Regions from separate parts of the Bacillus sp. MT94 genome, predicted to be linked through region 1. Evidence: riboswitches for the same ligand, from Rfam matches in the RefSeq annotation. Region 1 holds a riboswitch; each other region holds the start of a gene.
What was found. Region 1 has a riboswitch for S-adenosylmethionine ahead of AC1Q51_RS26440 (MetQ/NlpA family ABC transporter substrate-binding protein). Riboswitches for the same ligand answer to the same signal wherever they lie in the genome.

Region 1 (2,324 bases):
AGGAGATCCAGTTTTTGCATTAACAGAACTAAACCTTGGTGGTTATGCGGAATATACATGCGTGCATGAAAGTGGATTAATAGCATTAAAACCTACCAATGTGACATATGAAGAAGCTGCCGTTATTCCTTTTGGCGGAACTTCAGCATTGCACTTCCTTAGAAAAGGACAGATAAAAAAAGGGCAACAAGTACTTATATACGGCGCCTCTGGGTCAGTAGGGACAGCTGCCATACAGCTTGCTAAATACTTCGGGGCGACTGTCACAGCCATTTGTAGTAGTTCGAATTTCGATTTAGTAACAGCTTTAGGGGCAGACAACGTAATTGATTATATGAAAGAAGATTTTACTAAGCGGGGCGATCACTACGATATTATATTTGACGCAGTTGGAAAATATAAAAAGTCTCTTTGTACAGATGCATTAATGCCTAATGGAAAATATGTATCTGTGAACGGAATGATGGCAAAGGTCAGTAAAGAAGATATGAATCTACTAAAACAACTAGCTGAAACAGAAAAGCTAAAACCTGTTATTGATAGAACTTACCGATTAGAAGAAGTTGTAGAAGCCCATACGTATGTAGAAATGGGCCATAAGAAAGGAAACGTTTCAATTACCTTAAAATAAAATATATTCTGAAAATATCATTGACAATTTTTTTTGTACGATTTACTATTAGTACCATATTCAAAACTACATACACATACTCTTATCAAGAGTGGCGGAGGGACTGGCCCGATGATGCCCGGCAACCGAGCTTATGACGTATAAGCTAAGGTGCTAATTCCTGCAAAACGAGTTTTCGTTTTGGAAGATAAGAGAGGAATCTATTTCGTCTATTCGGCACCTCTCTTATTTTTGGGAGGTGCTTTTTATTTTGGAACGTATATGAAGGGGGATTTATAGATGAAAAAGGTATTATTAAGCATTGTAAGCGGAGCAGTATTATTATTAGGCGCATGTAGCGTGAGTTCAGATAAAGAGGTAAAAGCATTAGACGAGAAAAAGATTACTGTCGGTGTAACAGGTGGGCCGCATGAACAAATTTTTGAAAAGGTAAAAGAAGTTGCCGCAAAAGATGGCCTCGAAATTGATATAAAAGTATTTAATGATTATGTAGCGCCAAACGTATCTTTAGATGAAAAAAGCCTTGATGTAAATAGCTACCAAACAAAATCGTATTTAGATGTATTTAAAGCTGAACGCAATATGAAATTAGCTGAAGTATTTTCAACAGTAACATTCCCTATGGGCGTATATTCTAAAGATATAAAAGATGTAAAAGACTTAAAAGAGGGCGATGCAATTGCTGTACCAAATGACCCAACGAATGAACTGCGAGCTTTAAAATTATTTGAACAAGCAGGGGTTTTAAAAGTTGATCCAAAGGCTACAGAAAAAGCGACTGCAAAAGATGTAATTGAAAATCCAAAAAAATTAAAGATTGTCGAATTAGAGGCATCTCAATTACCAACGCAACTAAGTGAAGTGAAAGCAGCTGCAATTAACACAAACTTTGCATTAGGTGCAAAATTAAGTCCAGCGAAAGATTCTATTTTCCGCGAAGGAAAAGATTCACCATATGTGAACTGGGTCGTTGTTCGTACTGAAAATAAAGATGATGCCGTTGTAAACAAATTAAAGAAAGCTTATCAATCTAAAGAAGTAAAAGAGTTTATCGAGAAAAAATTTGATGGTTCAGTTTTACCATCTTGGTAGGAGCTGACGATAATGATTGAATTAAAAAACATATCCAAAGTATTTTCAACAAAAAAAGGGACTGTTGAGGCTCTTAAGTCTACTTCCCTTAAAGTAGAAAAAGGCGAAGTATTTGGAATCATTGGGTATAGCGGCGCTGGTAAAAGCACATTGATTCGATGTGTAAATTTATTAGAAAAACCAACGACAGGAAATATCATTGTAAACGAACAAGACTTAACAACGTTATCGACAAAAGAACTAGCAAAAGCGAGACAAAAAATCGGAATGATCTTTCAAGGATTCAATTTACTTAAAACTGTTACCATCTATGAAAACATTGCATTACCTTTACGCCTTGCTGGCATTCCAAAAGCGGAAATTAAAAAAAGGGTAGAAAAATATTTACGCATTGTCGATCTTTTCAATCGAAAAGATGCTTATCCAAGTGAACTTTCTGGCGGTCAAAAACAGCGCGTTGCAATTGCACGTGCACTATCACATGAGCCTGAAGTGTTATTAAGTGATGAAGCAACGAGCGCTTTAGATCCAGAAACAACTGATTCTATTCTTGATTTGTTATTAAAGATTAACGAAGAAATTGGAATTACGATTTTACTCA
Region 2 (2,324 bases), on a different contig from region 1:
TCACAATATATGCTGCTGCACCAAAGTTTTGAACGTAACTTACACCGTGATAACTTGGATCTGGTTCAACAAGCTCAGGATATTTTCCATTTGTCCAATCAAAGTTTCCACCGTCAATTACAATACCGCCTAAAGAGCTCGCATGCCCATCGATATATTTAGTCGTAGAATGAACAATAATATTTGCCCCATATTCAAACGCTTGGCATAAATAAGGAGTTGCTAATGTATTATCAACGATAAAAGGTACCTCTAATTCTTTAGCGGCAGCTGAAAATTCTTTGAAATTTAAAACATTCATCGCTGGATTTCCTAATGATTCTGCATAGATAAGTTTCGTCTTATCGTTAGCAAGTGCCGTAATTTCATCTGCCGTTAAATTTGGATTAAAGAACGTAACATCAATGCCAAGCTTACGTAAACTCACCCCAAATAAATTAAACGTTCCCCCGTAAACAGTTGAAGAGCAAAGTAAATGATCCCCACTACTACAAATATTTAAAACTGCGAGCATAATAGCTGCTTGCCCAGAAGCCGTTGCAACAGCTCCTACACCGCCTTCTAAATCTGATAACTTCTGCTCAAATGCGGCTAGAGTAGGGTTTCCAATACGCGTATAAATATATCCTTCTGCCTCTAAGTTAAATAGAGCTGCTAAATCATCCGAAGTATCGTATTTATAAGTTGTGCTTTGATAAAGTGGTAAAACACGTGGTTCACCATTCTTTGGCGTATAGCCACCTTGCACACAAATCGTTCCTTTTCCCCATGATTCTCCCATCTCTCATTCTCCTTTCTTTTATACAAAATAAAAAACTGCCCCTTTCCTGAAAACAAGAAAGGAGCAGTTTGAAAACACGCTCTAAAGGCTCTTTCTTATCTCTCAGGATTACTACCTGCAGGATTTGGCACAATTCCGTTATACGGCTGTTGCCAAGGTTTCATCGGGCCTGTCCCTCCACCTTTTCTTGATAAGACTATGCAATTACCGTTGATTTTATAGCAATAATTTCCTAATGTCAAACAGTTTTTCTGAATGTTCTAAAATAAATGTTAACAGTTTCATATAAAGCAACAAAAGAAATATATTCTAGTCTATTTCAAAAAAGACCTTTAAAAAACTCAAATCAGTCTATAAAATTAAATAAGTAATTTAACCTATAAATTCAAATTCTCTAAAATTCAGCCTATATGTTGAATAGGCGGTCCTCTCAAAAAGATACTATATATATTCAATCCATTTTCCACTAGTATATTTCACTTTTTCCCTACTGAGATTTACATAACGGAGGTATAACATGACAAATAAAAAAGATATGCAGTACATACTTGCTCTATATGGCATTCTTCTAGGATCTATAGTAGGAGCTACAGTCTGGTTATTTTTAGTCACAATAAATATTGGAATCCACTTTATTTGGGGATACTTGCCTGAAGTTCTCTCTTATCCCTCTTATTACACCCTTTGCGTAACAATAATTGGCGGGGTCCTCGTTGGTCTATCACAAAAATATTTCGGTATATATCCACGCCTTATGCCTGAAGTGATGACTGAATATAAAAAAACTGGTCGAATCGAATATCGCTTTGTCCATCAGGCTACTTTAACAGCGATTATTGTTTTAATTTTCGGAGCTAGTCTTGGTCCAGAAGCCGCACTAGTTGGAATTATAGGCGGACTGTGCACATGGGTAGGGGATCGCTTTACATTTGCCTTAAAGGGTATGAATGAGCTAACCGAGATTGGAATTGGCGCTACTTTAAGTGTCATTTTTAACGCACCATTATTCGGTTATTTAGCACCGAATGAAAATGAGGGGGAACAAATTGCTGCTTTTTCTAAAGGAAAAAAGGCAATTGTATACTTAGCTACTACTTTCGCAGGTTTTTCTGTTTATTTACTACTGAGTAAACTCGATAATCGTGGATCCTTTATTGTTGATTTCGAGGAAGGTGCACTTTCTTTCAATGAATGGATCGCATTTCTTCCACTTGCTAGTATCGGTGCTATAGTTGGTTTCTTTTATTTCAAGTTAGAATTCACATTAGAGAAGTTAATTCACCCTTTTAGGGAATACAAGCTGACACTCGGAATTATCGGTGGCATTTTATTAGGAATTGCAGGAACTTTTCTTCCGTACACATTATTTTCAGGGGAACATCAATTAAAAGAGTTAGTTGTTGAATGGAGCCATTTATCTTTTTGGATACTACTTCTTTCAGGGATTTTAAAGTTGTGTATTACTGCCGTTTGTTTGAACACAGGGTGGCGGGGTGGACATATCTTCCCAATTATATTTTCTGGGTCAAGTATCGGATACGCT
Region 3 (2,324 bases), on a different contig from region 1:
CGCCCCAATAATTAAAGCTGGCAGCGCTGCACTTGCTCCAAGAATTGTTCCAAGAAGAATCTTTGTGAATGGGATTAATAAAATAATTAAAATGATGAACGGTATAGAACGGAATATATTTACGAATGCTCCAATCACCGTATTAATTGATTTGTTTTCCCATAAATTATCTTTCGCTGTCATGAAAAGTAACAATCCTAAAATTAGTCCTAAAACAAATGTCGCAAGAGCTGCGATTGCCGTCATATATAACGTTTCACCAGTTGCTTCTAACATTTGATTCCAATCAACATTTGCAAGTAACTTATCCATGTGCAATCACCTCCAGCTCTACTTGATCTTGATGAATTCCTTCTATTGCTTGCTGGATCGCTGTTTCCTCACCATTTAAATGAACAACTAAACTACCGTAAGAACCGTTATTCGTTTGTGCGATATTTCCTTGCAAAATGCTAACTTCTATATCACTGCGTTGCATCAATCGTTGAAGCACTGGTCTTTCTACAGCCTCACCGATAAACTGCAAACGAATCACTTTTCCATCTGGATATTTTTCAATTAAACTTTCAATCGTTTCATTTGTATCTTCAGAATCTGTTAACTGCTGTACAAATCGTTTCGTAATATCTTGCTTCGGATTACGGAATACATCAAGTACTGGACCCGTTTCTACAATCTTTCCTCTCTCCATTACCGCCACTCGATTACAAATCTTTCGAATTACGTGCATCTCATGTGTAATGAGTACAATTGTTAAACCAAGGCGCTTATTAATGTCTAATAGTAAATCCAAAATTTGATCTGTCGTTTCTGGATCAAGAGCTGACGTTGCTTCATCACATAAAAGTACTTGTGGGTTGTTAGCTAATGCTCTTGCAATCCCAACGCGTTGTTTTTGTCCCCCGCTCAGCTGAGATGGGTACGCGTCTCCTCTTCCTTCTAATCCAACAAGATGAATTAATTCATCAACACGTTTTCTTCTCTTCGTTTTATCAACACCTGCAATTTCAAGTGGAAACTCTATATTTTCACGTACAGTTCGTGACCAAAGTAAGTTGAAGTGCTGAAAAATCATTCCGATTTCTTGCCTTGCCTTACGAAGTTCACTTCCTGTAATTGCTGATATGACACGATTCGCAATTGTAATTTGGCCAGAAGTCGGTTTCTCTAACTGATTAAACAATCTGATTAAAGAACTTTTCCCAGCGCCGCTATATCCGATAACACCAAATATTTCGCCTTTTTCTATTTTTAAATTGGCGTTATCTACAGCAGTGACATCACCGCTTTTCGCCTTATATATTTTCCTTACATTCTCTAATAGAATCATGATGTTCACCCCTTTTTTGTTTAGGTCGACTCCGCAATTTTTTATTTTTAATGCGTGTAGTCCACTGTTATCATTACTTTTATTATTTGAATGTCCTCCACATTCAAACAATAAAAAAACCTTTCTGCTTTAGAGAAGCAGAAAGGTTTATATGCGTATATAACAACATTATCCCTCTCTCTCATCTCTCAAAGCATTCGCTTTGCAGGAATTGGCACCATTTCAACATAAGTTGACGGTTGCCGGGCTTCACAGGGCACAGTCCCTCCACCTCTCTTGATAAGAGAAATCAGATTCAATTTTCGTCTGATTTGAAATTTATGAAATTGTCTATATTTTATGAATTGAATTGTATCAATATACGCTCACCATGTCAACAGAAATTTTCGCAAAAAATGAAACTTCAGAATTTTAAGCACCTACTGACATCGGTTTACATATATGAAACATCGATTCCACTAATAACATCGTTCGGTACGTTCCTGAATATTGTACACGTCCATCATTCATTAACATTTGCAATCGTACATTTCCATTCACCAATTGTTCTATATCCTTTTCGTCTAAGCAAATGATTTGTTCCGTTCCTCTTTCCTCATGTACCAGCTCTATATAATCTCTTGAAATTTGTAACGAACAACTTTCATCTCTAAAGCGGAAATTAACAGTTTTTTCTTCTTGTCTTAAAAGTGGTTCTAAATGATATTGACCATTAGCGTAATTTACAAATGATTGAAGCAAAGAATATAATCTCACCCTAAATCACATCCTTCATATCACTTTCTATTACATACCATTCCCTCTCACTAAAGAGCAATCCTGTTATTTTCGCTCGACAAATACTGTATCCACCCTGCATCTCGACATATTTCCCAAGAAATATGTCGAGGCGGCAAAAATTTTGCCGCCTACTTTAATTCCGTATATAAATATTCAACCGAATGAAATGCGTATATCTTCTTCATCAGTGTCCCATTTTCAAAAACAAGTAAAC

Region 2: another riboswitch for S-adenosylmethionine. It lies ahead of AC1Q51_RS17660 (bifunctional O-acetylhomoserine aminocarboxypropyltransferase/cysteine synthase); the one in region 1 lies ahead of AC1Q51_RS26440 (MetQ/NlpA family ABC transporter substrate-binding protein).
Region 3: another riboswitch for S-adenosylmethionine. It lies ahead of AC1Q51_RS15665 (methionine ABC transporter ATP-binding protein); the one in region 1 lies ahead of AC1Q51_RS26440 (MetQ/NlpA family ABC transporter substrate-binding protein).

What each region holds. Positions count from the first base shown of each region.
Region 1 is NZ_JBXAEZ010000011.1:68,069-70,392, forward strand. It holds gene AC1Q51_RS26435 (NAD(P)-dependent alcohol dehydrogenase) at 1-631, shown strand, start outside; SAM riboswitch class I at 711-825, shown strand; gene AC1Q51_RS26440 (MetQ/NlpA family ABC transporter substrate-binding protein) at 911-1,723, shown strand; gene AC1Q51_RS26445 (methionine ABC transporter ATP-binding protein) at 1,736-2,324, shown strand, end outside.
Region 2 is NZ_JBXAEZ010000004.1:494,045-496,368, forward strand. It holds gene AC1Q51_RS17660 (bifunctional O-acetylhomoserine aminocarboxypropyltransferase/cysteine synthase) at 1-781, opposite strand, end outside; SAM riboswitch class I at 874-978, opposite strand; gene AC1Q51_RS17665 (chloride channel protein) at 1,299-2,324, shown strand, end outside.
Region 3 is NZ_JBXAEZ010000004.1:86,038-88,361, forward strand. It holds gene AC1Q51_RS15660 (methionine ABC transporter permease) at 1-312, opposite strand, end outside; gene AC1Q51_RS15665 (methionine ABC transporter ATP-binding protein) at 305-1,330, opposite strand; SAM riboswitch class I at 1,509-1,616, opposite strand; gene AC1Q51_RS15670 (hypothetical protein) at 1,742-2,086, opposite strand; gene AC1Q51_RS15675 (thioredoxin family protein) at 2,239-2,324, opposite strand, start outside.